DNA from 4 places in the Streptomyces sp. SCA2-17 genome. Region 1 is predicted to be linked to each of the others. Evidence: riboswitches for the same ligand, from Rfam matches in the RefSeq annotation. Region 1 holds a riboswitch; each other region holds the start of a gene.
What was found. A riboswitch is a leader RNA that binds a small molecule or an ion and turns the genes downstream of it on or off. The one in region 1 is predicted to bind cobalamin.
Positions count from the first base shown of each region.

Region 1 (7,403 bases):
GAGTAGCCGGCGAACCCTTCGAGGAGCGCGAGGACGAACAGCGTCAGCCCCACGATCCAGTTGGCCTCCCGGGGCCTGCGGAAGGCGCCCGTGAAGAACACCCGGAGCATGTGGACCGCGATCGCCGCGATGAAGACGAGCGCGGCCCAGTGGTGGACCTGCCGGATGAGCAGCCCGCCCCGCACCTCGAAGCTCAGGTCGAGCGTCGACAGGTACGCCTGCGACATCCGCAGGCCGCGCAGCGGCTCGTACGGCCCGGCGTACACGCTCTGCGTCATGCCCGGGTCGAAGAAGAGCGTCAGATAGGAGCCGGTGAGCACCAGGACGGCGAAGCTGTAGAGGGCGAGCTCCCCCAGCAGGAACGTCCAGTGGTCGGGGAACGCCTTGCGCAGCAGCGCCTTCGCGGCCTCGGCGGCCGGCAGCCGCCGGTCCAGCGCCACGAAGCCGGTCAGGGCCGCCTCCCGGACCTTCTCTTTCACCCGCACGCTCCCTGTCGGCTCGCCGGCACCCGCGTCCTCGCACGGGGCCGCGGCTGATGGGTAACCGGCGCGCCGGGAGCTCAACCGCATGATCGCCGGGTGTCACCCGGACCGCGCGGACGGGCTACGCGGCGCTGCGGGCGTCGCTCTGCGCCTCCTGCCGGGCCAGCGCCTTCTTGCGCCCGGCGTCGAGGACGGCCAGCACGGCGTACGCGAGGAGCCCCGCCGCGACCGCGACGACGTAGCACCAGGGGGAGGAGAGGTAGTTCGCCGCCCGCATGACGGTCCCGCCGTCGTCGCTTGCGAGGCGGAAGATGATCGCCAGCGGGCCCTCCCAGATGCCCGCGACGCACACCACGATGGACATGACCCTGTACCAGGCCTCGTGCACGACGCCCCCTCCGATCAGCGTTCGGTTTCTTGATACGACCGTATCAATGAAATGAGGGGAGAATGTCGGGTTTCGTCACGCATTTTTCCGGGAGTAGACTGCATTTGTGCGTGACGAAAATCAGGACCGGTGCCGCGTCTGTTCCGTGCCGCTCGCCGTGGCCGTCCGCGGCCGCCCGCCCGTCTACTGCTCGCGGAGCTGCCAGGCCAAGGCGTACCGGCGGCGGGCCGGCGAGCGCAGCCGTACGCCGCCGGCCCCGCCCGCGGCCGTCGAGGGCGCCGCCCGCATGACCGAGGGGGGATCGCGGCGTCAGCAGATCGCCGAGGCCGTCTGGCGGATCGCCGCGGAGCGGGGCCTGGAAGCGGCGAGCATGCGCGAGGTCGCGGCCGCGGCGGGGGTCTCCCTGCGCGTCGTCCAGTACCACTTCGGGAGCAAGCACGGCCTCCTCGTCTCGGCGCTGCACCTGCTGCACGAGGAGAACGACCGGCGCGCCCGCGCCCGCATGGCCGCGCTGCACGACCCGGCGGACCTGCGGGCGGTGCTGGGAGCCGTCCTGAACGAGTTCCTGCCCCTGGACGAGCAGCGCCGCAGCGCCCTGCGCGTCTTCGTCGCGTACTACGTGCGCAGCCTGAACGACCCGGCGCTCGCCGAGGTGTTCCTGCACGCCTCCCAGCCCGTCGAGCAGCTCGTCGCCGGGCTGATCCGGCAGGCGGGGGCGGCGCCCGGCGTCGACCCCGAGCGGGAGGCGGACCTGCTGGTGTCCGGGGTGACCGGGCTGGGCATGGACGTGCTCCACGGCCGGCGCACCCTCGCCGACGTGCGGACGACGCTGGACTACCACCTCGACCGGATCCTGCCCGCGCGCTGACCGCACGGCAGGAGGGACGAGACAGGAGGGGCGGACGCCGTGTCGTGCCGGCGTCCGCCCCCCTTTCACTCCGTCACTTCAGCGTCAGGAAGCGCCGCCGGGAAGCTCCGCGCGGACCTCCCGCGCTGCCGTGACCAGGTTGTCCAGCGAGGCCCGGACCTCGGGCCAGCCGCGGGTCTTCAGTCCGCAGTCCGGGTTGACCCACAGGCGCTCACCGGGGATCGCCTCCAGCCCCTTGCGCAGCAGCGCCGCGGCCTCGTCCGCGCCGGGGATGCGCGGGGAGTGGATGTCGTAGACGCCGGGCCCGACCTCGCGCGGGTAGCCCGCCGTGGCCAGCTCGGTGGCGACCTGCATGTGCGAGCGGGCCGCCTCCAGGCTGATGACGTCGGCGTCGAGGTCGTCGATGGCCCGGAGGATGTCGCCGAACTCCGCGTAGCACATGTGCGTGTGGATCTGGGTGTCCGGCCGGACGCCCGCGGTGGAGAGGCGGAACGCCTCGGTCGCCCACGCCAGGTACGCGGCGCGGTCGGCGGCGCGCAGCGGCAGCGTCTCGCGCAGGGCCGGCTCGTCCACCTGGATCACCGACGTGCCCGCGGCCTCCAGGTCGGCGACCTCGTCGCGCAGGGCGAGGGCCACTTGGCGGGCGGTGTCGCCGAGCGGCTGGTCGTCGCGGACGAACGACCAGGCCAGCATGGTCACCGGGCCGGTCAGCATGCCCTTGACGGGCTTGCCGGCCACCGACTGGGCGTACTGGGTCCAGCGGACGGTCATCGGCTCCGGGCGGGAGATGTCCCCGGCGAGGATCGGCGGGCGGACGTAGCGCGTGCCGTACGACTGGACCCAGCCGTGCTGCGTGGCCAGATAGCCCGTCAGCTGCTCGGCGAAGTACTGCACCATGTCGTTGCGCTCGGGCTCGCCGTGCACGAGGACGTCGATGCCCGCCTTCTCCTGGTAGGAGATGACCTCGCGGATCTCGGCCTTGATGCGCTCCTCGTACGCCGCGGTGTCGATCCGCCCGGCGCGCAGGTCGGCGCGGGCGGTGCGCAGCTCGCTCGTCTGCGGGAAGGAGCCGATCGTGGTGACCGGCAGCAGGGGCAGGCCGAGGTGGGCCCGCTGGGCGGCGGCCCGCTGCTCGTACGGCTGCGAGCGGCGGCCGTCGGACCCGGTGACGGCGGCGGCGCGGGAGCGGACGGCCGGGTCGCGGGTGATGGCCGAGCCGGCCCGCGAGGCCAGGTCGGCGCGGTTGGCGGCCAGGGCGGCCGCGATGGTGTCGGGGCCCTGCGCCAGGCCGCGGGCCAGCGTGACCACCTCGGTGGTCTTCTGGCGGGCGAAGGCGAGCCAGCGGGCGATCTGCGGGTCGATGTCCCGCTCGGCCGCCGCGTCGAGCGGCACGTGCAGCAGGGAGCAGGACGAGGAGACGTCGACCCGGTCGGCGAGGCCGAGGAGCGTGCCGAGCACGGACAGGGACTTCTCGAAGTCGTTGATCCACACGTTGCGGCCGTTGACGACGCCGGCGAGGAGGCGCTTGCCGGGCAGCCCGCCCGCGGCCGCGAGGTCGCCGAGGTTGGCGGCGGCGGGGCCGGTGAAGTCCAGGGCGAGGCCCTCGACCGGCGCCTTGGCGAGGACCGGGAGGGCCTCGCCGAGCCGGTCGAAGTAGGAGGCGACCAGCAGCTTGGGCCGGTCGGTGCGGCCGCCCAGATCGCGGTAGGCGCGGGCGGCGGCGTTCAGCTCGGCGGGGGAGCGGTCCTGGACCAGGGCGGGCTCGTCGAGCTGCACCCACGCGGCGCCCGCGGCCCGCAGGTCGGCGAGCACCTCGGCGTACACCGGCAGCAGCCGGTCGAGGAGGGTGAGCGGCTCGAAGCCCGGGGCGACGCCCGGCGCGGGCTTGGCCAGCAGCAGGTACGTGACGGGGCCGACGAGCACCGGACGGGCCGTCAGGCCCAGCGCCAGAGCCTCCTTCAGCTCCGCGACCTGCTTGGTGGAGTCCGCGGAGAAGACCGTGTCGGGGCCGAGTTCGGGGACCAGATAGTGGTAGTTGGTGTCGAACCACTTGGTCATCTCAAGCGGTGCCACCTCCTGCGTGCCACGGGCCATGGCGAAGTAGCCGTCCAGGGCGTCGGCGTCGACGGCCGCGCGGTGCCGCGCGGGAATCGCCCCGACCATCACACTGGTGTCCAGGACGTGGTCGTAGAACGAGAAGTCTCCGGTGGGCACTTCGTGCACACCGGCCCCGGCCAGCTGCTGCCAGTTCGTACGGCGCAGTGCAGCGGCCGTGTCCCGCAGGGCACCGGCCGTGACGCGGCCCTTCCAGTACCCCTCGATCGCCTTCTTCAGTTCACGGCCCTGCCCCTGCCGGGGATAGCCGTGGACGGTGGCCTGTGCTGCCGCGGCTGCGGACTTGCTGGTCACGGAACTCTCCTTCGCGAGCGTGCGTGCGTCCATGACCCCGGGACGGGCGGAAGGCGCGAAGGAACGGCAGACCTGACGGGACACTGCCTGCCGCGGTGCGGTCGCCATTGCGCCGCCGCGTCGTGCCCGCCTGATGTGTGCGCCGACCCGCCCTCGAGGTCACCGGGATCTCCGTGCGCTCGGCAGCGCACGGGCAGTCGGCAGGTCTTCGGACTCGCGGGCACGCCACATGGCACCTAATGGCCGTCGCTTCCCGGACCCTTGCGGATCCAGTGCGTATGACGGCGGTCGTTCCCGCTCACCGCTGCGGGGCAGTCCCGGATTCCCACCGGGTTCCCTCTTGCGACGCGCCTGCCTGGCGAGCAGGGCGAACCAGCTGCACCGTCACTCTAGGCTGCGGGGCAGGGTCACGGAAGAGTGAAGTGGCGCGCCTCACGAGCCGGTTCGCGTGGCCAGGCGCAGCCGCAGCTCCATTTCGTGCTCGCCGGAGACGTGACCGCGGTGCTCGGCGGCGAAGGCGCGCTCCAGTTCTTCCTTGACCTGGCGGACCGGGTCGGCGGCCCCGAACAGGTCGGCCGTGACCGTGCCCGACAGGGGAGCCCGCCCCGGCTCTGCCGCGCCCTCGCCCCGCCGCGTGCGGGTGTCGACGGTCATGCACCAGATCATGGGGCCCGCGCCGGGCGCGCCCGGGCTGGTCTCGCTGCGCGGCGGTCCCGCTTCGGGGAAGACGGCCTCCAGGACGCCGAAGACGGCACCCGCGTCCTGATGGCCGCAGTCCGTCAGATGCACGCTGACGTGGTCCGCACTCTCCCGGGCATCCGTCACCTGCTCCTCCTCCGCCGTCGTTGCCGTGACCGGGGGCCGCCGCCGTGCGAGGGGAAGCCCTGCTCCGACCGTACGGCGCACCCGGGTTCCGTGCCGCGGGCTGTGCGACCATACGGGCCAGGTGCCCCGTTCCCGCCGGGAGATGCCGTCCCGGCTCCCGCGCCCTCACCCGAACGGTGGAATGCGCCCAAAGTAATTGACTGATTACGCTTGGTGCATGACCCTGTGGAGCCCCGCACCGCCGCCCTCGCAGTCCGCGTTGCGGGCCGCCGTGGCCGTGCTGGTCTCCGTCCTGCTGCTCTTCTCCGGAGGCAGCGGCACGGTGCTGGCCCTGGGCTCCGGCCCGGAAGAGAGCCCCGTGTCCGTGGAGTTCGCCAGTGCGGACGACTGCGTCGCGGACAACCGCACGCCCCGCGTCCAGGCCTCTCCCGGCAGGCGCACGTGCCTGCCCTCCTCACAGGACTCCGAGGGATCCGGATCCCCATGGGCATCCGGCTGCCGGCTGACACCGCCGGCACCCGAAGGCCCCGCGGCCACCGCGGGCCACGCGCGCAACGACGTCCTGCGCTGCTGAGAGGAACCCCCGCCCGTCCCGCCCCGTACGGGACGGGCCGTCGCGTCCGGCACGCCCGGAACTTCCCTCACACCACAGGCACGAGAAGCAGAGAGACGTCATGCCCCTCGATCCCGCGCGCGTCCTGAGCGCCTATCTGCGCGCCCAGGTCTACCGCGCCCCCGAGCCCGACCCCGAGCACGCCTCCGCCGCAGGCGCGCGGCCCCCGGCCGCCGCCCCGAACCCGCCGGCCCCGCCGGACTCCACGCACCCGTCGAACCCGCCGAGCCCTTCGGCCCCGGAGGTCCTCCCGCGCACCGCGCCCCTCGCGGACCCGGACGCGGAGAAGCCGCCCGCCGCCCCCGGCCCGGCCGCGCCCCGCGGCGCGCCGCGCCGGCCCGGCCTGTTCGCCCGCCTGCTGCTGTACGTACGGCAGGAGTAGCCGTTGCCGCCGCGCGGCTGCCCGCCTCCGCCGAAGGGGGCGGGTAGCCGCCCGGCCACGGCTCCGCCTGCCGGCGCCCGCCCTGCCCCCTTTCAGGTGAAGGGGAAGGCCCGGTGGGTCCGGGGGCCGCCGGCAGTGGGAAGGGGGAAGGCTGTCGACGCAGACGAGGGAGAACCCATGCCGACCGACGATGTCGAGCGATTCCTGGAGGCCCTGAGCCCGGCCCACCGCGACGAGGTCCGCAAGCAGCCGCGCCCGCAGCAGGAGAAGCTGGCCGCCGCCTGGGAGACCGAACTCCGGGAGGACACCGACCTCGACACGCTGAGCGAGCTGTCACCGGCCGCCGCGGAGAGCGAGGCGGCCCGGCGCGTCGTCGAGGGCAAGGACTCGTAGGAGCTCCTCACGGCCGCCGGGCCGCGGGGAGCGCCGCGGCCGAATTGTGGTGGGGACAGGGCCGTCCGGCGTGGCCTACCGTGAAGGGGAGGCTGCGGCCTGCTCCTGGGTTCGGGGAGGTCAGGGAATGTCCGAGCGCGCCTACGACCGCGACAGGCTCCGGCAGTTCCTGTCGGGTGAGGCAACGGGCGAAGGGCTCTCGCGCCGGGTCGTGCTGCGCCTGATGGGCGCCGCGGCAGGGCTCGCCGCCGCCGGGGCCGGCATCGGAGCGGGCACCGCGGCGGCCGCGGGGAGGCCTGGGATCGTCAAGCCCCTGCCCGCCGAGCTGTTCACCGTACGCGACACCAACGCGGAGACGAACTGGGCGGCGCTGCGGGGGACCGGCTATTACACGCCGATCGACCGGTTCTTCGTCCGTAACCACACGGCGACCCCCGTCCTCGACCCCGCACGGTGGCGCCTGACGGTGTGGGGCGGCGGACTGCGCGGCCGGGCGGTGGAGTTCTCGTACGAGGACCTGCGGTCCTTCCCGGCCGTGACCCTGAGCGAGTGCCTGGAGTGCGCGGGGAACGGCCGCAGTTATTTTGCCGCCCAGCAGGGCGATGCGGTCACCGGCACTCCCTGGACGATGGGCGCGGTCGGCGCGGCGCGCTGGCGGGGCGCGCGCCTGTCGGACGTCCTGCGGGCGGCGGGCCTGTCGCGGCGGGCGGTGGACGTGATGCCGCGCGGCCTCGACCCGGTGTACACCGCGCACGGGACGGACTACGGCCACGTGCGCCGGCCGATGCCCGTGGCGAAGGCCCTCGGCGACGTCCTGCTGGCCTACGAGATGAACGGGCAGCCGCTCCTGCCCGACCACGGCTGCCCGGCGCGCCTGGTGGTGCCCTCCTGGGTGGGCATCGCCTCCGTGAAGTGGGTCGGGGACATCGAGGTGTCCGACCGCCCGCTGTTCTCCCCGTGGAACACCGTGTTCTACCGCCTCTTCGGCTCCGCCTACCCGCCCGGCGGCAGCGCTCCGATCACGCGCCAGCCCGTGCGCAGCG
Region 1 is NZ_CP117521.1:106,973-114,375, reverse strand. It holds gene qcrB (cytochrome bc1 complex cytochrome b subunit) at 1-569, opposite strand, end outside; gene PS271_RS00525 (hypothetical protein) at 604-870, opposite strand; gene PS271_RS00520 (TetR/AcrR family transcriptional regulator) at 977-1,738, shown strand; gene metE (5-methyltetrahydropteroyltriglutamate--homocysteine S-methyltransferase) at 1,823-4,147, opposite strand; cobalamin riboswitch at 4,330-4,539, opposite strand; gene PS271_RS00510 (hypothetical protein) at 4,580-4,972, opposite strand; gene PS271_RS00505 (hypothetical protein) at 5,190-5,546, shown strand; gene PS271_RS00500 (hypothetical protein) at 5,647-5,967, shown strand; gene PS271_RS00495 (hypothetical protein) at 6,145-6,360, shown strand; gene PS271_RS00490 (sulfite oxidase) at 6,488-7,403, shown strand, end outside.

Region 2 (7,403 bases), 1.1 Mb from region 1:
TCGCCCAGCGCCCGCTCGATGTCGAGCGCCCCGACGAGCCGGTCCTCGGACGCGCCGACGGGCAGCTCGACCATGCGGGCGGGCCGGGAGGCGCTCGGCCCGCCCTCGTGCGGGCCGTCGGGGCACGAGGGGTCCGGGGCGGCGGGGTCGCAGGAGAAGCGGCAGTCGGGGACTGCCACGACGTCGGGCAGCAGCGTGGCCAGGCTGCGGACGGCGGTCGTCTTGGCCGTACCTTTCTCGCCCCGTACGAGCACTCCGCCGATGGACGGCGAGATGGCGTTGAGCAGCAGGCCCAGCCGCATGTCGTCCATGCCGACGATCGCGGTGAACGGGTAGGTGGCCGAGGCCATCAGGTGGTACCCCCTTCGAGGGAATCGATCCGGCTGGGAACTTCGGTGGCCGCTGGACCCGGCAGAGTGTTGCCGTGCCCCGCGCGAGCGGGGGTGAGCCGGGGACTGCCAAGACGACGACGGTCCGGGCTCTGTTCTCTCTGCGCAGGCGGAGGTGGGGCCCCCGGCGGTATGAACCGTAGACCGCTGGGCACCCCGTCCTCGATCAGCCGCAGCAGCGCGTCCGTGTCCGCGTGTTCCTCGATCAGGTCGCCCAGCCGGTCCAGCTGTTCCTCGCGCAGCGCCGCGAACGACGTGTCCGGGGCCGGGACGAACGCCCTCCCCGCCGCCTCCGCGACGCGCCGCAGGAACGCCCGGCGGAAGCCGTCGCTCTCCAGGGAGCCGTGCCAGTGCGTGCCCCACACCGAGCCCACCCGGCAGCCGTCCAGGAACGGTTCGTCCCCGCCCCGCACGTCCGCCACGCCGTGGTGGATCTCGTAGCCCTCCACGGGCTCGCCCAGGGCCGTGCCCACCGGTCTCGCCAGGGTCTTCTCCGCGGCGAAGCGGATGCGCACCGGCAGCAGGCCCAGCCCCTCGACCGTGCCCGCCTTCGACTCGACCTCGTCCTCGATGCGCTCGCCCAGCACCTGGAAGCCGCCGCAGATGCCCAGCACCGGGCGGCCCTCCGCCGCGCGCCGCGCGAGCGCGTCCGCGAGGCCGCGCTCGCGCAGCCACGCCAGCGCGCGCACCGTGCCGCGCGTGCCCGGCACGACCACCAGGTCGGCGTCCGCGAGCTCCTCCGCGCGGTCGACGAAGCGCACGACCACGCCCGGCTCGGCCGCCAGCGCGTCCACGTCCGTGAAGTTCGACATCAGCGGCACCGCGCACACCGCGACCCGCAGCACGTCCGCCCCGTGCGGCGGCGCCACCACCGACTCGCGCACCGCGCCCCGCAGGGAGACCCGCAGGCCGTCCTCCTCGTCGATGCCGAGGCCGTGCGCGAACGGCAGGACGCCGAACGTCCGCCGGCCCGTCAGCTCGTACAGCATGTCCAGGCCCGGCTCCAGCAGCGTCACGTCGCCCCGGAACTTGTTGACGACGTAACCCGCTATCAGCTCCTGGTCCTCCGGCGACAGCAGCGCCGTCGTGCCGAAGAACGACGCGAAGACCCCGCCGCGGTCGATGTCGCCCACCACGACCACGGGCAGCCGGGCCGCCCGGGCGATGCCCATGTTGACGATGTCGCTGCGCCGCAGGTTGATCTCGGCCGGGCTGCCCGCGCCCTCGCAGATCACCGCGTCGTGCGTGCGCCGCAGCTCCTCCAGGCACTCGGTCACCGTGCCGAACAACTGCTCCTGGCGGCCCGCGTGGTAGCCGCGGGCACTCAGCTCGCCGACCGGCTTGCCCATCAGGACGACCTGGCTGCTGCGGTCCCCGCCGGGCTTCAGCAGGACGGGGTTCATGAGCGCGCTCGGCTCCACGCGGGCCGCGGCCGCCTGCATGGCCTGCGCGCGGCCTATCTCCGCGCCCTCGCGCGTCACGAACGAGTTGAGCGACATGTTCTGCGCCTTGAACGGCGCGACCTTGACGCCCTTGCGGACCAGCCAGCGGCAGATGCCGGCCGTCACCACGCTCTTGCCCGCGTCCGAGGTGGTGCCGGCCACCAGCAGGCCCCCGCCCAGCGGGCCCCCGGGCCCGCTCCTGTCAGCCGTCACCGGTTCCTCCTTGCCGTCGTCAACAGGCTGCCCACTGTGCGGGCCGCCACCGCCGTCCCCAGGGCCAGCAGCGACACGCGGCGCGAGAGGCGTACCGCGCGCTCGATGTCGTCCGTCCGCACGGGGCGGTTCTCCGCGCCCAGGACGGGGCGGTGCTCGACCCGGCCCGCGTACGCGAGCGTGCCGCCCAGCCGCACGCCGAGCGCCCCCGCGAACGCCGCCTCCACGGGGCCCGCGTTGGGGCTCGGGTGACGGGAAGCGTCGCGCCGGGCCACGCGCCAGGCGCCGCGCCGGTCCGGGCCCGCGAGGACGGTGAGGGCGGCGGTCAGGCGGGCGCCGGGCCAGCCGGCCACGTCGTCCAGGCGGGCCGAGGCCCAGCCGAAGCGGCGGTAACGGGCCGACTTGTGGCCGACCATGGCGTCCAGGGTGTTCACGGCCCGGAACGCCACCAGGCCGGGCACGCCGCCGAACGCGCCCCACACGAGGGCGCCGACGACGGCGTCCGAGGTGTTCTCGGCCACCGACTCCACGACGGCGCGGGCGATCTGCTGACCGTCCAGCGCCTGCGGGTCGCGGCCGCACAGGTGCGGCAGGCGCTCGCGGGCGACGTCCACGTCACCGGCGGCGAGCGCGCCCCCGATGGCGCGCGCCTCGCGGCCCAGCGATGTGCCGCCGAGCACGGCCCAGGTGGCGGCGGCGGTCAGCGCGACCTCGGCGGTACGGGAACGGGAGGCGCGTACGGTACGGGCCAGCAGCGCGGCGCCGGCGGCAGCGCCCCCGGCGCACACCAGCGTGTGCAGGGCGCCGCGGCCGCGGTCGTCGCGCCACAGGCGCTGCTCCACGGCGAGCGCGGCGCGGCCGAACGCGGCGACGGGGTGGCCGCGGCGGGGGTCGCCCAGGACGCGGTCACCGAGGAAGCCGAGGGCGGCGCCGCACGCGAAACCGATCGGGTCGGCACGCATCGGCTCAGACCGCCGTCACGCCTCGGCGGGGGAAGAGGGTGCTGCGGGGCGTTCGGTGGCGGGCGCCGGGCATGACGATGTGTCCTCACTCAGGGTCCGCGCCCTGGCTCGACGTGACCGGCGACCAGAGTCTCCTGGCTCCCGGATCCGCGTCCGCCCCGGCCTTCCGGCTCGCCGCCGTGGCCATGGTGTGGGGAGACGCTCCCCGGTGACAGTGGCGGGACCGCGCCGGATTCGCACCGGCTTCCTCTGCTGTCGCCGTTTGGCTCCGGAAGTCCACCATGCGCCGCGGGCGCCGTCAACTCATGTCTGACCTGGCCCGACGCGGACGCCTCCGGCGGGAGTTCTGTTGCGCGGCAACGGAATTGCCCCTGGGCACGCGAACGGCCGGGCCCCCTCGGGGGCCCGGCCGTCGTCGTCGGAGCGTGCGCTTACGCCACGATCAAGTAGATGCCGTAGCCCACGGCCGCCGCGCACAGGGCGAAGCACGCGTACGCGCCGGAGCGCGCGAGCGCCCCCGCGCCCGTACCCGCGGCCGCGTCCGCCGAGGCCCCCGTGCGGGGCGCCGTGCCCATGATGCCGAGGGTGAAGATGCCCACCAGGCCGACCGTCACCACGAGGCTGACGCCGAAGACCTGGCCGAGAGCTGCCCAGTCGATGTGCATGCTGTGTCTTCCTTATGCCTTAGCTCGCCGCGGCGGCGGCAGGAGCCCGCCCGGCCTCGGGGGAGGGGGAGGCCGCGGAGGCCAGGGGCCCGGCCGGCGGCGGGGCGACGGCCTGCAGGGCCGCGGTGACGACACCGGCCGGCTCGGCGCCGGCGACGGCGTCGCGCGCGTCCAGGTCGTCGTGGGTGACGGGCTTGCGGCGCGAGGCCAGCCAGATCGCGGCGGAGACGCCCAGGCCGAGGACGGCGACCGCGCCGACGCCCCAGTCGCCCTGGTCGGCGAGGAGGGCCGCGCCGCCGGCGACGAGGCCGGCCGCGGGCAGGGTCAGGCCCCAGGCCATGACCATGCGCCCGGCGGTGGACCAGCGCACGACGCCGCCCTTGCGGCCGAGGCCGGCGCCCATGATCGAGCCGGAGCAGACCTGGGTGGTGGAGAGCGCGAAGCCGATGTGCGAGGAGGCGAGGATCACGGTCGCGGCGCCGGTCTGGGCGGCGAAGCCCTGCGCGGGCTTGATGTCGGTGAGGCCCTTGCCGAGGGTCTGGATGATGCGCCAGCCGCCCAGGTACGTGCCGAGGGCGATGGCCAGGCCGGCCGAGACGATGACCCACATCGGCGGGTCGGAGTGCGGCGCGACGACGCCGCCGGCGACGAGCGCGAGGGTGATCACGCCCATCGTCTTCTGGGCGTCGTTGGTGCCGTGGGCGAGGGAGACCAGGGCGGCCGAGGCGATCTGCCCGGCGCGGTAGCCCTTGGCGGTGTCGCGCTCGTCGCGGCCGCGGGCGAGCCGGTAGGTGAGCCGGGTCGCGCACCAGGCGGCGAGGCCGGCCACGATCGGCGCGGCGACGGCGGGGATGAGGACCTTCATGACGACCTTGTCGGCATTGACCGCGTCGAAGCCGACGGAGACGATCGTCGCGCCGATGAGACCGCCGAAGAGGGCGTGCGAGGAGCTGGAGGGCAGACCGGCGAGCCAGGTCAGCAGGTTCCAGACGATCGCGCCGACCAGGCCCGCGAAGATGACCTCCGGTCTGATGCCCGCGCTCTCATCGATGATTCCCCCGGAGATCGTCTTGGCGACCTCCACGGACAGGAATGCGCCGACGAGGTTCAGCACGGCCGACATCGCCACTGCCACCTTGGGCTTGAGGGCCCCGGTGGAGATGGTGGTGGCCATGGCGTTGGCCGTGTCGTGGAAGCCGTTCGTAAAGTCGAACACCAAGGCCGTGACGATCACGATCCCGATGAGAAGCGTGATGTGTTCCATTCACCCAGGCAATCAGCTCGATGGTCAGTACAGCGGGGACCGTAAAGACCTTGGGTGAACGGAAGGTGAACTGATCCCGGCACGGCAGTGACGCGAACCGGAGGCAGTAGCGGATGCAGACGGATGGAGGACGGATGACGGAGACCGAGCGGATCCGCCGGACGTGGGCCGATGTCCTGGCCACGGCCCGCCGCACCACCGCCGAGGGCCTCGTCGTGGGCACGTCGGGCAACGTCTCCGCCCGGACCGGCGACGTGATCGTCGTCACACCGAGCGGCGTCCCGTACGACCGGCTGACCGCGCGCGACGCGGTCGCCGTCGACCTGGAGGGCCGCCCGCTCCTCGGCGACCTCGCCCCCACCAGCGAGCTCCCCCTGCACCTGGCGGTCTACCGCGCCACGGACGCCGCCGCGATCGTGCACACGCACGCCGTCCACGCCACGGCCGTCTCCACCCTCGTCGACGAGCTGCCCCTGATCCACTACATGTCCGGCGCCCTCGGCGGGCCGGTCCGCGTCGCCCCGTACGCCCTCTACGGCAGCGACGAGCTGGCCGCGCACGCCCTGGAGGCCCTCGACGGCCGCACCGGCTGCCTCCTGCGTAACCACGGCACCCTCACCTACGGCGCCGCCCTCGACCAGGCCTACGACCGCACCGCGCAGCTGGAGTGGATGTGCCGCGTCTGGCTCACGGCCTCCTCCATACCCGGCCGCGCCCCCGCCCTCCTCACCCCCGCCCAGGCGGACCGGGCGGCGGAGAAGCTCCGCGGCTACGGCTCCCGGCGCTGACCGCCGCGTTCCGGCCAGGGGCGTACGGAGCGCCGCCGTCGCCCACTGGCCGGGTGCGCCGCGGCCGCTCACACTGGACGTGATGGGCATACGAGCGACGGCGGCCGCGGCCGCCGCGACAGCGATCGGTGCCGGCGCAGCCGCCCTCGCGGCCGGCCGGTACGCCTCCGACGCCGCCCTCCGCGCAGCCCCCGGCGGCCCCCCGCCGGACCAGCCGCGCCTCGCCGTCCACTCCGTCGACGGCGACCACATCACCCTCACCCGCCACCAGGCCTCGCTGCGCCCCGGCACCTACGGGCTGACCGGGCGCGGCCTGCACGCCGTCGTCGGCCCCGTCGTCCAGGACGCGCCGCACTCCGCCGACGCCGTCGTCCGCCGCCTGGTGCGCGTCACGCGCGGCGCCCCGGAGCCGGGTGACCGGGTGTGGCTCACCCCGCAGGTCCACGCCGGGAACCCCCGCGACACCCTCGGCCTCGACCACGCCGACGTCACCGTCCCCGGCGAGTTCGGACCGCTCCCCGCCTGGTTCCTGCCCGCCGCCCGCGACACCTGGGTGATCGCCGTGCACGGCCTCGGCGCCACCCGCGAGCACCCCATGGTCGTCATGCCGTTCCTGCACCGCCTGCGGCTGCCGGTCCTCGCCCTCGCCTACCGGGGCGACCCCGGGGCGCCCCGCCCACCGGACGGAATCAGCCGTTTCGGGCTCGCCGAATGGCATGATCTCGCCGCTGCCGTCCGCTATGCCCTGGCCCACGGTGCCCGCCGGGTCGTCCTCCACGGCTGGTCCACCGGCGCCACCATGGCCCTGCTGGCCGTCACCGACCCCGAGCTGCGCCCGCACATCAGCGGCGTCGTCCTCGACTCGCCGGTCCTCGACTGGCCGGCGGCCCTGCACGCCCTGGCCGCCGGCCGCGGCGTGCCCGCCCCGTTCCTCCCGCTCGCCGTGCACGCCGCCCGCGGCCGGACCGGAATGGCCCCCGACGGGCTCGACCGGCTCCGCGACCCGGCCCGGCTCGCCGTCCCCGCCCTCCTGGCCCACGGCCCCGACGACAGCGTCGCCCCGTGGCACACGTCACGCGAACTCGCGGCCGGCCGCCCCGATCTGATCGTCCTGCACACCGTCCGCCGCGCCCCGCACGCCGCGATGTGGAACGCCTCCCCGGAGCGTTACGAAGAGGCGCTGCGGAGGTTCCTCATCCCCTTCATGTGACGCCTCCACAGCCTCCAAGCTGCCCTGATCCAGCGGCAGGAAGTGAATGGTGGAGGGCTGGACAATTGATTCCGATTGGGTTTTCGGAGCGGCAGCGGCAAGACTGCTCCTGTGACGTCCCGTACTCCGCGCGACTCCCGGCTCAGACTTGTCCCCCGACAGCCGATCGCCGCTGCCCGCCGGGCCGTGGCCAACCGAGGCACCCGCCCGGCGCCCCGCCCGCCGGCCGGCACCCCGGCCCCGGCGGAACTGGCCCGGCAGGCCAGAGACTGCCTCACCGGCGCGGTCCGCGTGGCCCGCTGGGCGGCCGACGAGCGAGGCCGCGGCGCCACCCTGCGCCCCGGCACGACCGGCGGGCTCTCCGCGGAGACGGCCGGGCGGGCCGCCGCGGCCCTGGGCCTGACGCCCCACCAGACGCGCGCCGACTGGGACCGCGCCCGCCTCGCCGGGCTCGTCGAGCTCCACGGCGG
Region 2 is NZ_CP117521.1:1,185,295-1,192,697, reverse strand. It holds gene PS271_RS05315 (putative cobaltochelatase) at 1-350, opposite strand, end outside; gene PS271_RS05310 (cobyric acid synthase) at 350-2,011, opposite strand; gene PS271_RS05305 (cobalamin biosynthesis protein) at 2,041-3,006, opposite strand; cobalamin riboswitch at 3,135-3,255, opposite strand; gene PS271_RS05300 (hypothetical protein) at 3,438-3,671, opposite strand; gene PS271_RS05295 (inorganic phosphate transporter) at 3,691-4,935, opposite strand; gene PS271_RS05290 (class II aldolase/adducin family protein) at 5,070-5,723, shown strand; gene PS271_RS05285 (alpha/beta hydrolase) at 5,806-6,933, shown strand; gene PS271_RS05280 (hypothetical protein) at 7,045-7,403, shown strand, end outside.
Region 2: linked by a shared signal. The riboswitch ahead of PS271_RS05305 (cobalamin biosynthesis protein) and the one ahead of metE (5-methyltetrahydropteroyltriglutamate--homocysteine S-methyltransferase) in region 1 are both predicted to bind cobalamin.

Region 3 (7,403 bases), 1.5 Mb from region 1:
GAGTTCTTGTAGCCGCCGAAGGGGCCGAACGTGTCGAGACCGAAGGTGTTGACGGAGTACGTGCCGGTGCGGACCCTGCGCGCGATGTCGATGCCGCGTTCGGCGTCGCGGGTCCAGACGCTGCCGGAGAGCCCGTAGTCGGAGTCGTCGGCGATGCGTACGGCCTCCTCCTCGGTGTCGTAGGGCAGCAGGCAGATGACGGGGCCGAAGATCTCCTCGCGGGCGATGCGCATGTCGTTGGAGACGTCGCCGAAGAGGGTGGGCTCCACGTACCAGCCCTTGTCGCGGCCCGCCGGGCGTCCGCCGCCGGCCAGCACCTCGGCGCCCTCGCGCTGCCCGAGCGCGATGTACTCCAGGGACCGGCGGCGCTGCCGCTCGGCGACGAGCGGGCCGACCTCGGTGGCGGGGTCGAGGGGGTCGCCGACGACGAGGGCGGAGGCGGCGGCCGCGAAGCGCTCGGCCAGCTCGGCGTAGTGGGCGCGGGGGGCGAGGATGCGGGTCTGGGCGACGCACGCCTGGCCGTTGTTCATCCAGGCCGTGGGGGCGATGCCGGCGACGGCCGCCTCCAGGTCGGCGTCCGGCAGGACGATCGCCGCGGACTTGCCGCCGAGCTCCAGGGTGACGCGGGTGAGGTGGCGCGCCGCGACCTCCATGACGCGCTTGCCCGCCGCGACCGAGCCGGTGAACGCCACCTTGTCGACGCCGGGGTGCCCGACGAGGTACTCGCTGACCTCCCGGCCGGCGGGCAGGATCGACAGGACGCCCTCCGGCAGGCCCGCCTCCGTGACGATCTCCGCGAGGAGGTACGCGTCCAGGGGCGTCTCCGGCGACGGCTTGAGCACCACCGAGCAGCCCGTGAGCAGCGCGGGCGCGAGCTTGGCGGCCGTCACGAGCTGCGGGACGTTCCACGGCACGACGGCCGCGACGACGCCGACGGGCTCGCGCCGCACCAGCAGCGGCCCGAGGGCGCCGGCCCGCCGCTCCTCGTAGGGCAGGCCGCGGGCGACGGCTATGGCGCAGTCCCACACCATCATCGCGCCGAGGGCCTGGGCGAGGACGCTCCAGGAGTACGGGGAGCCGTTCTGGGCGGAGACGACCCGGGCGATCTCCTCGTGCCGGGCGGCGATGCCGTCCTTGATGCGGGTGACGACCTCGATGCGCTCGGCGAGGGGCCGGTCGGCCCAGACGCCGGAGTCGAAGGCCGTGCGGGCCGCGGCGACGGCCCGGTCGACGTCCTCGCGCGAGGCGTGCGGGACGCGGCCGATGACCTCCTCGGTGTGCGGCGAGACGACGTCGATGACGGCGCGGCCGAGCGGGTCGGCCATGGCGCCGCCGATGAAGAGCTGTCCGTATTCGACCGGTCCGTGCCCGGCCGCCCCGTTCCCGTGCCGCTGGTTCACGGCCGGCCCGTTCCCCTGCTGGTTCACGACCGGTCCGTTCCCGTGCTGGTTCATGATCCGGATGCCTCCCGCGGGTGTGCGGAGTCCTGCGCGCCGTAACCAAAGAACTGACGCAGCATCAGAGACTCGGCATCAGACACTTAGCAGCCCGCCCGGCGGCGGGCAACAGTCCGCCGGACCGTTGATCTTCAACCCGGCCGGTTAAAGTGTCCGTGACAACTTCATCCCGCCTCGGAACGGGGGAAGCCGGTGCAAATCCGGCGCTGACCCGCAACCGTGACTACGGCCCGCCGCCCGGCGACCGTACGAGCCGGACCACCCGGTCCAGGCGGCAGGCTTCCGGAACCGGTCGTACCGCCTCGGCGGTGCCGCCCGTTCCACCGGCACCGCCGAGGTATGCGGAGCCGAGCCCGGTGCCACCGCGCGCGGCCGCGCGGGGAGGCGGCGGTGCGCGGCCGCGGACCCGTCGGCCGGCCCACGCCCCCGTCCCCGCCCCCGCAGTGACACCCACCGAGAGGCTCGACCCCATGGCCCCCTCCCTCGCCGTCCACGCGCGCCGCGGCGCCGCGGCCCTGGCCACCGCCGCCGTCCTGGGCGCGGCCGCGGCCCCCGCCGCCTTCGCCGACGGTTCACCGTCCCCGGCGCCGGGGCTCTACGGCACGGCCGACCCGAAGTTCGACGGTGTCTTCCGGCAGTCCCTGGCCTTCATGGCGCAGAACGCCATGGGCGTCACCCCGGCCAAGCCGGCGGTCGACTGGCTCGCGGGCCAGCAGTGCGAGGACGGTGGCTTCCCCGGCTACCGGGCGGACACGGCCAAGGCGTGCGACCCGAAGAAGGACGAGTTCACGGACGCCACCGCCGCGGCCGTGCAGGGCCTCGCGGCCGCGGGCGGGCGCGCGGACGCCGTCAAGAAGGGCCTGGACTGGCTCAAGGCCCACCAGAACGACGACGGCGGCTGGGGCTACCAGGCCGGCAGCCCCAGCGACGCCAACTCCACCTCCATCGCGCTCGGCGCGTTCGCGGCGGCCGGCCAGGACCCGGCCAAGGACGCCGTCAAGAACGGCAAGAACCCCATCGAGACGCTGCTGACCTTCCAGCTCGGCTGCGACGCGAAGGAGGGCGAACGCGGCGCGTTCGCGTACCTGAAGGACGACAAGGGGCTGCGCGCCGACAACCTCGCCAGCGCCGCCGCCGCACTCGCCACGCTCGGCAAGGGCTTCCTCTTCGAGCCCCTGAAGAAGGACGCCGACCAGCCCGTCAAGGCGCTGGAGTGCCCGGCCGGCGACGAGAAGGCCAGGCCGAAGGACGCCGCCGCGGCCGCCGGTGCCGTGGACGGCTACCTCGTGGCCACCATGGACAAGAACGGCGGCTACCTGCTGCCGTCCATGCCCGGCGCCCCCGCCAAGCCCGACCAGGGCAACACCGCCGACGCCGCCCTCGCCCTGGCCGCGGGCGGCCACCGCGCCGCCGCCGAGAAGCCCCTGAAGTGGCTCCGGTCCAAGGAGAGCGGCACGGCCGAGTGGGCCAAGGGCCAGCCCGGCCGGCTCGCCAAGCTGATCCTCGCCACGCGTGCCGCGGGCGGCGACCCGCGCGACTTCGCGGGCGCGAACCTCGTGGACCAGCTGAACGCCACCGGCCCGGCCCCGGAGAAGCACGCGACGGGCGGCATGGGCAAGGAGGACGAGGAGAAGAAGGACGACTCCGTCACGATCAACGTGTGGTGGATCGTCGGCGTCGGCCTGGCCTTCGGCGCCGGCATCGGCTTCCTGATCAGCGGCCGCAAGAAGAAGCAGCGGCAGCTGTGACGCGGGCCGTCGCGGTGCGCGGCGGCGCGGTCGTCACCGCGCTCGCCGCCGTACTCGTCGCTGCCCTCGTCACGCTCCTCGGTGCCGCCCCGGCGCAGGCCGCCGGCTACCGGTACTGGTCGTTCTGGCAGAGCTCCGGCGGCCAGTGGGCGTACGCGACGCAGGGACCGGGCACGGCGCGGCCCGGCGACGGGGACGTGATCGGGTTCCGGTTCGCGGTCAGCGCGGACTCCGCCGACGCCGCGAAGCCGCGCGCCGCGGCCGGCTTCGGGGAGGTCTGCGACCGTACGGCCGCCAAGGACGGGGCGAAGCGCGTCGCCGTCGTCCTCGACTTCGGCACGCCCGCGGACGCGCCCGACGGCGAGACGCCGCCCGCGGCCCGCTCGGCCTGCGCCCAGGTGGGCGAGGACGCGACCGCGGGCGAGGCGCTGGCCGCCGTCGCGAAGCCGCTGCGCTACGACTCCTCCGCCCTGCTGTGCGCCATCGCCGGCTACCCGCGGACGGGCTGCGGCGAGCAGGCGAGCGGGGCGAAGAAGGACGGGGCGAGCGCGCAGCCGAGCGCCGCGGGCAAGAGTGACGGTGGTGACGGGGGCGGTGACGGCGTTCCGTCGGCCGGCCTGATCGGTGGCATCGCCGCCGTGGTCGTCCTCGGTGCCGCGGCCTTCTGGCAGGCCCGCCGACGCCGCGGATGAGCGACAGGATCACGCCGCGGCGGGCGGGGGGAACGGCCGGGGCCGGGGCCGCGCCCCTCACCGCGCGCGCCTCCGCCCTGCACGCGGGCGCCTGGTGGGTGTGGGCGCTGGGCCTGGCCACGGCCGCCTCGCGCACCACGAACGTCCTGCTGCTCGGCCTGCTGGTCGCCGTCGCCGGTTACGTCGTGGCGGCGCGGCGCACGGACGCGCCGTGGGCCCGCTCGTACGGGGCGTTCCTCAAGCTCGGCCTGGCCGTGATCGGCATCCGGCTCGTCTTCGCGGTCGTGCTGGGCTCCCCCATCCCGGGCACGCACACCCTCCTCACCCTGCCGGAAGTCCCGCTTCCGGACTGGGCGAAGGGGGTGCGGCTCGGCGGCCGGGTGACGGCCGAGGGGCTGGTCTTCGCCCTGGCCGACGGCATGAAGCTGGCCACGCTGCTGGTGTGCGTGGGCGCGGCGAACGCGCTCGCCAACCCGGCGCGGCTGCTGAAGTCCCTGCCGGGCGCGCTGTACGAGGCGGGGGTCGCGGTCGTCGTCGCCATGACGTTCGCGCCGAACCTCGTCGCCGACGTCCAGCGGCTGCGCGCGGCCCGCCGCCTGCGCGGCCGCCCCGACCGCGGCCTCACGGCCCTGCTCCAGGTGGGGCTGCCGGTACTGGAGGGCGCCCTGGAGCGTTCCGTGGCGCTGGCGGCCTCGATGGACGCGCGCGGTTACGGCCGTACGGCCCGGGTGCCGCGCGCCGTCCGCCGCACGACGAGCGTGCTGACGCTGGGCGGCCTCATGGGCGTCTGCGCGGGCACGTACGGGCTGCTCGCCGACCAGGGCGCGGGGTACGGGCTGCCCGTCCTGCTCGCCGGCCTGGCCGCGGCCCTGGCGGGCCTGTGGCTGGGCGGCCGCCGCTCGGTCCGCACGCGCTACCGGCCCGACCGGTGGGGCGTGCGCGCCTGGCTCGTCTCGGGCTCGGGCGTGGCCGTAGCGGCGTTGATGATCTGGGCGAACACGTACGCGCCGGGTGCGCTGCACCCGCCGGCGGTGCCGCTGACGGCGCCGGACCTGCCGGTGTGGCCGGCGGCGTCGCTGCTGGTGGGGCTGCTGCCGGCGTTCGTGGCCCCCGCCCCCGGGGTCCAGGGAAGGGCCTCCGCCGCCCCGCCCCCAGGGGTCCGGGGCGCAGCCCCCGGAAACGGTGAAAGGGCGGGTCAGGAGCATCCCTCTCCGCCCTCTCCGCCACAAAGGCGCGCAACCCCCGCCGGGGAGACCGGCGGTGCCCGGCCCGCCGAGACCCCCACTCCCCTCTCCGAGGAGCCCAAGTGATCCGCTTCGAGCAGGTGTCGGTCACCTACGACGACGCCGAGGCGCCCTCGCTCCGAGGAGTCGACCTCACCGTTCCCGAAGGCGAACTCTGCCTCCTCGTAGGCCCGTCCGGCGTCGGCAAGTCCACCCTCCTCGGCACCGTCAGCGGCCTCGTCCCGCACTTCACCGGCGGCACCCTGCACGGGCGCGTCACCGTGGCCGGCCGCGACACCCGTACCCACAAGCCGCGCGAACTCGCCGACGTCGTCGGCACCGTGGGCCAGGACCCGCTCGCCCACTTCGTCACCGACACCGTCGAGGACGAGCTCGCGTACGGCATGGAGTCCCTCGGCATCCCCCCGCACACCATGCGCCGCCGCGTCGAGGAGACCCTCGACCTGCTGGGCCTCGCCGCCCTCCGCGACCGCCCCATCGCCACGCTCTCCGGCGGGCAGCAGCAGCGCGTCGCGATCGGCTCGGTGCTCACCACGCACCCCGCGGTGCTGGTCCTCGACGAGCCGACGTCCGCCCTGGACCCGGGCGCGGCCGAGGAGGTGCTGGCCGTCCTTCAGCGCCTGGTCCACGACCTGGGCACGACGGTCCTGATGGCCGAGCACCGGCTGGAGCGGGTCGTGCAGTACGCGGACCGCGTCATCCTGCTGCCCGGCCCCGGGGAGGCCCCCGTCATGGGCGAGCCGGCCGGGGTCATGGCCATGTCGCCGGTCCACCCGCCCGTGGTCGGCCTCGGCCGCCTGGCCGGCTGGGAGCCGGTCCCGCTGTCCGTACGCGACGCCCGCCGCCGCGCGGCACCGCTGCGGGATCGGCTGGCGCCACTGACGCCGCCGACCGCACCGGAAGCGCAGCCGGAAACGCCCCCGGCAGGCGCCCCGCGCCGCGCACGCACCGGCTTCCTGCGCAAGGCCCGCCGCACGGCCGACACCGGCCCCGCCCCCGCGGCAGCCGTGACCGGCCTCGCCGTCCGCCACGACCGGCTGGTCGCGCTGCGCGACGTGAACCTGTCGGTGCGCCCGGGCGAAACGGTCGCCCTGATGGGCCGCAACGGCGCGGGCAAGTCGACCCTCCTGCGGACGCTCGTCGGCATGCACAAGCCCGCCGCGGGCGCCGTCCGCGTCGGCGGCACCGCCCCGCACAGCACGTCCCCCGCGGAGTTGCTGCGCCACGTCGGCCTCGTGCCGCAGGAGCCGCGCGACCTGCTGTACGCGGACACGGTCGCCGCCGAGTGCACGGCCGCCGACGGCGACGCGGGCGCCGCGCCCGGCACCTGCCGCGCGCTGGTCTCCGGGCTGCTGCCGGGCGTTGCCGGCACGACGCACCCGCGCGACCTGTCGGAGGGCCAGCGCCTCGCGCTCGCCCTCGCGGTGGTGCTGACGGCGCGCCCGCCGCTGATCCTCCTCGACGAGCCGACCCGCGGCCTCGACTACGCGGCCAAGCACCGCCTGGTGGAGATCCTGCGCGGCCTCGCCGCCGAGGGCCACGCGATCGTCCTGGCGACGCACGACGTGGAACTCGCCGCGGAGCTGGCCCACCGGGTCGTCGTCATCGCCGACGGCGAGATCGTCGCGGACGGCCCGACGGCGGAGGTCGTCGTCTCGTCCCCGGCCTTCGCCCCCCAGGTGGCCAAGGTCCTCGCGCCGCAGCCGTGGCTGACGGTGGGGCAGGTACGGGAGGCGCTGGCGGCTCCCGAGACTCCCAAGGCTCCGGAAGCTCCGGAAGCTCCGGAGGCGACGCCGTGACCGGGACCCGTGACCGCCAGGCGCGCGCGATCCGCCTGGGCCGCCGTTCGATCGCGGCCCTGCTCCTCGTCTCCGCCGTCGGTGTGATGGCCTTCGGCTGGCCCCTGCTCGCCGGCTCCACCTCCGGGCTCGCGCACTCCGCGGACGCGCCGTGGCTGTTCGCGGCGCTGCTGCCGCTGCTGCTGGCGGTCGTGGTGGCGGCCATCGCCGACGCGGGCCTGGACGCCAAGGCCATCGCGATGCTCGGCGTCCTGGCGGCGGCGGGCGCGGCCCTGCGGCCGCTGGGCGCGGGGACGGCCGGAATCGAGCCGATGTTCTTCCTGATGGTCCTGTCGGGCCGGGTCCTCGGACCGGGCTTCGGCTTCGTGCTCGGCTCGGTGTCGATGTTCGCGTCGGCGCTGCTGACGGGCGGGGTCGGCCCCTGGATGCCGTTCCAGATGCTGGCGATGGGATGGGTGTCGAT
Region 3 is NZ_CP117521.1:1,633,336-1,640,738, forward strand. It holds gene PS271_RS07275 (aldehyde dehydrogenase) at 1-1,325, opposite strand, end outside; cobalamin riboswitch at 1,588-1,741, shown strand; gene PS271_RS07280 (SCO2321 family membrane protein) at 1,928-3,205, shown strand; gene PS271_RS07285 (SCO2322 family protein) at 3,202-3,897, shown strand; gene PS271_RS07290 (CbiQ family ECF transporter T component) at 3,894-5,207, shown strand; gene PS271_RS07295 (ABC transporter ATP-binding protein) at 5,204-6,940, shown strand; gene PS271_RS07300 (ECF transporter S component) at 6,937-7,403, shown strand, end outside.
Region 3: linked by a shared signal. The riboswitch ahead of PS271_RS07280 (SCO2321 family membrane protein) and the one ahead of metE (5-methyltetrahydropteroyltriglutamate--homocysteine S-methyltransferase) in region 1 are both predicted to bind cobalamin.

Region 4 (7,403 bases), 5.7 Mb from region 1:
GAGGACGTCCGCCGGGCGCTCGCCGATCCGCGGCTGTCCCTGGACAAGGCCAACGCCTCGCGCGACAACTACACCGGATTCAGTCTGCCTCCGGCCCTCGACCGGAACCTCCTGAACATGGACCCCCCGGACCACACCCGCATCCGCCGCCTCGTCGTCAAGGCCTTCACCCCCGGCCGCGTGGACAAGCTCCGCGAGCCCGTGCGCAAGGTCGCCGACGAACTCCTCGACGCGGTCGAGGCCGAGGGACGCATGGACCTGCTGGCGTCCTACGCGGGTCCCCTGCCCATCACCGTCATATGCGACCTGCTGGGCGTGCCGCAGGACCAGCGGCTGGACTTCCGGGCGTGGACCGACGCCATGCTCGTGCCCGATCCCACGCGGACCCACCTCATGAAGGAAGCCATCGGCAACATGATGCGCTTCTTCACCGGCCTCATCGCGAGCAAGCGCGCCACCCCCGGCGACGACCTGCTCTCCGACCTCATCGCGGCCCGTGACGGCGAGGGCGACGGGAGCAAGGGGACCGACCGGCTCTCCGAGGACGAGTTGAGCTCGCTCGCGTTCCTCATCCTCTTCGCGGGCTACGAGAACACCGTCCATCTGATCGCCAACGCCGTTCTGGCCCTGCTGGACCACCCGGTCTTGATGGAGTCTTTGCGAGCGAATCCGGCCGGACTCGGGACGGCCGTCGAGGAGTTCATGCGGTGGGACGGGCCCGCGGCGCTCGCGATCCGGAGGTTTCCGCTGGAGAACGTGGAGATCGGCGGGGTGACCGTACCCGCCGGGGAGACCGTCCTGCTGTCCCTCGCCGCCGCCAATCGTGACCCTCATCACTTTTCCGAGCCGGATCGGCTGGATCTGAACCGTGATCGTTCCGGTCATCTGGCGCTGGGGCACGGGATCCACCACTGCCTCGGGGCCCCGCTGGCCAGGATGGAGACGGAAACCGCGCTGGCAGCGCTGCTGGAGCGGCTTCCGGGGCTCGCGCTCGACGTGGCGCGGGAGGAGCTCGCGTGGCGGCCCTCGGTGCGGGCACGTGGCCTGATTTCGCTCCCTGTGCGCTGGTAGCGGGCAAAGCCGAACAGGTTTTTGGTGCATGACCCATCCTTGATGAGGTAGAACTGTCCTCGAGCCCGCCCGGTGTGCATCCCCCGTCGCACCGGGCGGGCCCTCGACTCCCTCAAGGGGATCTCCGGGCGCGTCAGCCCGTGGCGGCAGGGAACTTCAGCAGGGCCACCGCCGCCAGCATCTGTATGCTCACCGCCGCCACGGCCTTGTGTGTGGGCAGGTGGTGCTGACCGCGGATCAGCAGCGTGGCGAAGGCGTAGCCGAAGGCCGAGGTGACCCAGGCGGCTGCCCGTACGGGGAAGGAGCCCCCGGGCAGGCACGCGTCCAGGGCGAGCCGCGGCAGGTCCGTCGCCCAGAACACCACGACGAACAGCGTCACCGTCGGGCCGAACTTGCCGTTGCCGCCGAGCCGGCGCGCGATGGCCTGCGTGGCGATGCCCAGCAGCAGGCTCGCGAGGACGAGGACCACGTCGGCTATCGCCATGGCCTCCAGGGCGAACGCGGGGCCCACCCGCCACCCTTCCCAGAAGCCGTCGCGGCCCATCGTCCCCAGCGCCCCGCAGAGCACGCAGAGGAACGCCGCCGCCCCCCACACGCTCCGGTCCCGCGCCTCGTCCAGGATCTCGACCGGGCGGTACCACAGCCCGAAGAAGAGGCGGTGCCAGTACAGCCTGCGGCGGCGTGCGGCAGGTGTGCGCGGGGCGGGAGGGGAGTGCGGGGAGGCAGAAACAGGCATGAATGCAAGTATCACCGCTCGGCGGGAACTCCGGTGCCGGGGTCGGCGTCGGGGTCCGGGCCGGGGCCCGCGTCGGGTCCGGTGCCGCCCTCGGCGTCCGGCCGGGGGTCGGGCACGGTACGTGTCCCTGCCGTCTCCGCCTCCGCATCCGGTTCCGTGCCGGGGTCGGCGCCGTGCAGGTACTCCTCGCTGATCTCCCGCGGCCCGAACGGCCACACCTTCTCGTAGCGCGCCCAGAGCAGGAAGGCCACGCAGCCCGCCCCGACCCAGGCCAGGGACCATTCGATGGGGTGCCGGCCGGGGGAATTCCGGTCCGCGTAGCCGTAGATGACGAGCCATCCGACGAGCGCGACCAGGCTCGGCAGCGGGTAGAGCCACATCCGGTACGGGCGCCGCAGCGCGGGCTGGCGCCGCCGCAGCACCGTGACGGCCGCGATCTGACCGAGCGCCTGGACGAGCACCACGACCGTCAGCAGCAGCTGGATGAGCGTCGCCAGATCCGTATGACGTCCTATCAGGAAGGCCACGCAGCCGATCCCGCCCATGGACAGCAGCCCCAGCACGGGGAAGCGGTGCCGCTGGTGCAGGATGCCGAAGGCGCGGAAGAAGACCTTCTCCCGGGCCGCGTGGTACGGGATCCGGGAGGCGCCGAGCATTCCCGTGAAGATCGAGGCCACGGCCGTGACGAGGATCAGCACGGTGACGGCGTCCGCCGCGCCCTTGCCCCACGTCGCCTCCAGCACCGCCGAGGCGACGGACGAGGACGCCGGACTGTCGGGGTCGAGCATCTCCTTCCAGTCGACCACGCCCAGGGTCCCGATCTGGAGGAGCAGATAGATGGCCATGATGCCGAGGATGGAGTAGATGATGGAGCGCGGGATGGTGCGCCCGGGATTCTTGATCTCGGCGCCCATGTACGCGGTCGTGTTGTAGCCGCCGTAGTCGTAGATGCCGATGGTCAGGCCCGCCGCGAAGCCGATCCAGAAGTGACTTGACGTCAGCTCGAAGGCGCCCGACGGGTAGGTGAAGGCCAGGTCCGCGCTGAAGTGGGTGTAGGAGGCGACGATCACCAGCACGACGGAGGCGATCATCACGCACCACAGCACGGCGGTGATCCGCGCCAGGTTCTCCACCCGGCCCCACAGCAGCGCCACGACCAGGGCGATGAGCACCAGGCCGGTCGCGTCGCCCTGCGTCGCGGTCATGCCGGGCCAGAGGTACGTCAGGTACTGCACGAAGCCGATGACGCCCGTCGAGAGGACCAGCGGGAAGTAGAGCATCATCGTCCAGACGAACAGGAACGGCATCAGCTTTCCCGTGCGGTACTGGAAGGCCTGGCGCAGATAGACGTAGCTGCCGCCCGCGCCCGGCAGCGAGGCCCCGAGCTCGGCCCAGATCAGCCCGTCGGCCAGCGCCAGCACGGCGCCCGCGACGAACCCGATGACGGCGTGCGGGCCGCCGAAGGCCGCGACCATCAGGGGGATGGTGACGAAGGGGCCTATGCCGCACATCTGGCTCATGTTGATGGCGGTGGCCTGGAACAGGCCGATCCGGCGTACGAAGCCGACCTCGTCCGGGTCCGCCGGCGGTCTGCCCCTGCCTGACGTGCCTGCCGTACCTGCCATGGCGGTCAGCCCCTTCTCGTGCCGGATGGGGTCCGGCTGACCTGATTATGCGTTCAATGCACTGGTAGCACCGGCGTGTCGGCCCCGTCCACCGTTCGGGCACGCCCGGCGGCTGCGGCTGCAAACGGCCGGGTAGGTTCCGTCTGCGACGGGGGTGACGAAAGGGGTGGGGATGCTGACAGGACGGGTGGCGGTCGTGGGCGGCTCGATCGCGGGGTGCGCGGCCGCGCTCGCCGTGGCGCGCGCGGGCGCCGGCGAGGTGGTGGTCTTCGAGCGGGCGGCCGGAGGGCTCGCGGACCGGGGCATCGGCCTCGCCGTCCACGAGCGGCGCTACGCGGAGCTGGAGGCGGCCGGGCACCTGGGCCCGGACGTGCCGTGGGTGCGGCTGACCTCGCGCCCCTGGATCGTGCGCGACGCCGGGAGCCGGGCCGGGCGGCGGGTGGGAGCGCTTCCGTTCGGGTTCCGTTCGTACAACTGGGGGTCGTTGTGGAGCGCCTTGCGTGCCCGCATACCCTCCTCCGTCGGCTACGAGCGCGGCACGGCGGTCGAGCGGGTGCTGCCCGGGCCCGACGGGGCCGTGCTGCGCCTGGCCGGCGGCCGCGAGGAACGCTTCGACCTCGTGATCGGCGCCGACGGATACCGCTCGGCCGTCCGGGCCGCAACCCGGAACGCGACCGTGCCCGGTTACGCCGGATACCTGGCGTGGCGCGGCGCCCTCCCGGAGGAGGAGCTGCCCGGGCCGGCCGGCGCGTGGGCCCGGGAAGAGGCCGCCACGGTCGCCTTCCCCGGCGGCCACATGATCGTCTATCGCATCCCCGGTCCGGGCGGCATGGGTACCAGCGCCAACTGGGTCTTCTACACCGCGCCCGACGACCCGGCCCACGCCCTGTCGGTCGACGACGCGGCGGGTCTCCCGCCGAGTCGCGTGCCCGAGGCGCTGACGGCACATCACCGCACCGTCGTGGACGCGCACTTCCCGCCGTACTGGCAGGAGGTCGTCCGGCGCACGCCCAAGGACGCCACCTATGTCCAGCCCGTCTACGACCTGTGCGTGCCGCGCTACGGGGAGGGCCGGCTCGTCCTCGTCGGCGACGCGGCCGCCGTCGCCCGGCCGCACTGCGGCAGCGGCGCGGTGAAGGCCCTCCAGGACGCGACCGTGCTGGAGCGCTGCCTGGCCGGCGCCGGAAGCTGGGACAGGGCCGTGGCCGCGTACGACGCCGCGCGGACGCCCGCCGGCCGCGCCGTCGTCAGCCTCGGCCGCCGCCTCGGCCGCGCCCAGGTGCAGGCCACGCCCGCGTGGGCGGCCATGGACCAGCCCGCCCTGGAGGCCTGGTGGCAGCGGGCGTCCGAGGGCGAGGGCAGCTTCGGCGGGCAGGCGCTGGACGGCGGGCGGGGGAACTGAGCGGGCCGGCGCGGCGCCGGGGCCGGGCATCCCGGCGACACACTTGCAAAGACTTCGCAGCTGCCTGACCTTCGCATCGGCGTCCTCCGGGCGCTAAAGTGACCCGGCCGTGGTGTTCGGGAAGACCGGTGAAGGACCATCGAGGTCCCAGTCCGGAGCGGCCCTCGCCACTGTGATCGGGGAGTGACCGTCCCATTCCGCGCGCCGCCCCACGGGCGCGCGGAGCCACTGGCCGCAGCCGGCTGCCGGGAAGGCGGGGGCGGGCGCGAACGGACCCGTAAGCCAGGAGACCGGCCACGGCATCTCGCAAATGGTCCACGAGGTGCTGGAGCGTTCAACCCCATGTCCCGATCCACCGATTCGACCGGCGGCACCGCGCCCGCCTTCCGCTGGCGCCGCCAGGACACCGTGCGCACCGCCGGCCTGCTGGCCGTCATCGCCGCCCTGCACGTCGTCGCGTTCGGCGTGCTCTACCTGCTCGTCGTCCCCAACCACTACACCGTCGGCTCCAAGGTCTACGGCGTCGGCCTCGGCATCACCGCCTACACCCTCGGCATGCGGCACGCCTTCGACGCCGACCACATCGCCGCCATCGACAACACCACCCGCAAGCTGATGGCCGACGGCAAGCGCCCGGTCTCCGTCGGCTTCTGGTTCGCCCTCGGCCACTCCAGCGTCGTCGTCGCCATGGCCGCCCTGGTGGCGGGCGGCACGCAGATCGCCGGGAAGCTGATGGACGAGGAGTCCACGACCCACCAGACGCTCGGCGTGGTCGGCACCACGGTCTCCGGCGGCTTCCTCTACCTCATCGCCGCGCTCAACCTCATCGCCCTCGCCGGCATCCTGAAGATCTTCCGCGCGATGCGCGAGGGCCGCTACGACGAGGCCGAGCTGGAGCAGCACCTGGACTCGCGCGGCTTCATGAACCGCATCCTCGGCCGCTTCACCCGCTCCATCACGCGCCCGGGCCAGATGTACCCGCTGGGCTTCCTCTTCGGTCTCGGCTTCGACACGGCCACCGAGGTGACGCTGATGGTGATGGCGGGCAGCGGCGCCGCCGCGGGCCTGCCCTGGTACGCGATCGTGTGCCTGCCGCTGCTGTTCGCCGCGGGCATGAGCCTGTTCGACACCCTCGACGGCACGTTCATGAACTTCGCCTACCAGTGGGCGTTCTCCAACCCGGTCCGCAAGGTCTACTACAACCTCACCATCACCGGGCTGTCCATCGCCGTCGCGTTCCTCATCGGCACCATCGAACTGGTCGGCGTCCTGCACGAGAAGCTGGCGCTGGACGACGCGGTGACCGGCTGGATCGCCGGCCTGAACCTCGACAACGTCGGCTTCGTCATCGTCGGCCTGTTCGTGGTGGTGTGGGCGATCGCCCTCGGCTACTGGCGCTTCGGCAAGGTCGAACAGCGCTGGGCGGCCCGCACGGCGGCGGCCCCGGCCCCGGCCGAGACCTGACCCGTACGCCGGACCGAGGGCTGACCCACGAGCCCGCCCGCGGTCAGGCCGCGGCGCGGGCGGGCGCCTCCCCGGCCTCCTCCCGCGCCGCCGGCACCAGATGCGCCTGCCCGGCGAGGATCACCAGCGTGCCCACGGCGACCCCCAGTACGCCGCACGCCGCTGCCCACGTGGCCCCGGCCCCCTCCAGGACCGTGCCGGTGACGGCCGACCCCAGCGCCACGCCCGCCGTCATCAGCGTCACCAGCCAGGCGAACGCCTCGGTGACGGTGCCCGCCGGGGCGAGCTCGCCCACCAGCACGAACACGACGGTGAGCACGGGCGCGAGGAACAGCCCGGTGAGCAGCATCAAGCAGGCCATGTACGGCGGGGCGGGCAGCAGGCACAGCAGCCCGTACCCGGCCGTCAGGCCCAGCATCATCAGCAGCGTGCGCCGCGGCGGCGCCACCCGCCAGTTCCGCACGGCCCCGTAGGCGAGCCCGCCGGTGAGGGCGCCGAGCGCGTTGAGGGCGAGCAGCGCCGGGGCGCCGCCGGGCATCCGGTGGCCTTCCGCGTAGGAGACGACGAGGACGTTGAGCGTGCCGATGGCGACGCCGACGCCCGTCAGGCCCGTGATCAGGACGGCCAGGCCGCGGCTGCGCAGCGGCCCCAGCCAGTCGGCGGGCCGGGCGGGCGCCTTCCAGGCCCGGGCGGGCGGGGCGGTGACGACGACGAGCACCCCGGCGATGCCCAGGAGCGCACCCGCCCACAGCGCGGCCGCGGGCGAGGCGACCGCCACGCCGCCGGCCACCACCAGCGGGCCGCCCACGAAGACCAGCTCCTGGGAGGCGGAGTCCAGCGCGTACGCCGACTCCAGCTTCCCGGGCGCGACGATGTCCGGCCACAGGGCCCGCAGACACGGCTCCAGCGGGGGAGTGGCCGCACCGGCGAGCACGACGCCGCTCAGGACGGCCGCGGTGTTGCCGGGCGCGACGGCGACGACGGCGAAGCCCACGGCCGCCACGAGGGCCGTCGGCAGCAGCACCCGCGGCTGCCCCACCCGGTCCACGATCCGGCCCAGCAGCGGCCCGCCCACGGCGGAGGCGACCGCGAACGCCCCGACGGC
Region 4 is NZ_CP117521.1:5,817,309-5,824,711, forward strand. It holds gene PS271_RS26065 (cytochrome P450 family protein) at 1-1,071, shown strand, start outside; gene PS271_RS26070 (hypothetical protein) at 1,205-1,807, opposite strand; gene PS271_RS26075 (APC family permease) at 1,819-3,432, opposite strand; gene PS271_RS26080 (FAD binding domain-containing protein) at 3,605-4,834, shown strand; cobalamin riboswitch at 4,928-5,147, shown strand; gene nicT (Nickel transporter NicT) at 5,177-6,298, shown strand; gene PS271_RS26090 (MFS transporter) at 6,342-7,403, opposite strand, start outside.
Region 4: linked by a shared signal. The riboswitch ahead of nicT (Nickel transporter NicT) and the one ahead of metE (5-methyltetrahydropteroyltriglutamate--homocysteine S-methyltransferase) in region 1 are both predicted to bind cobalamin.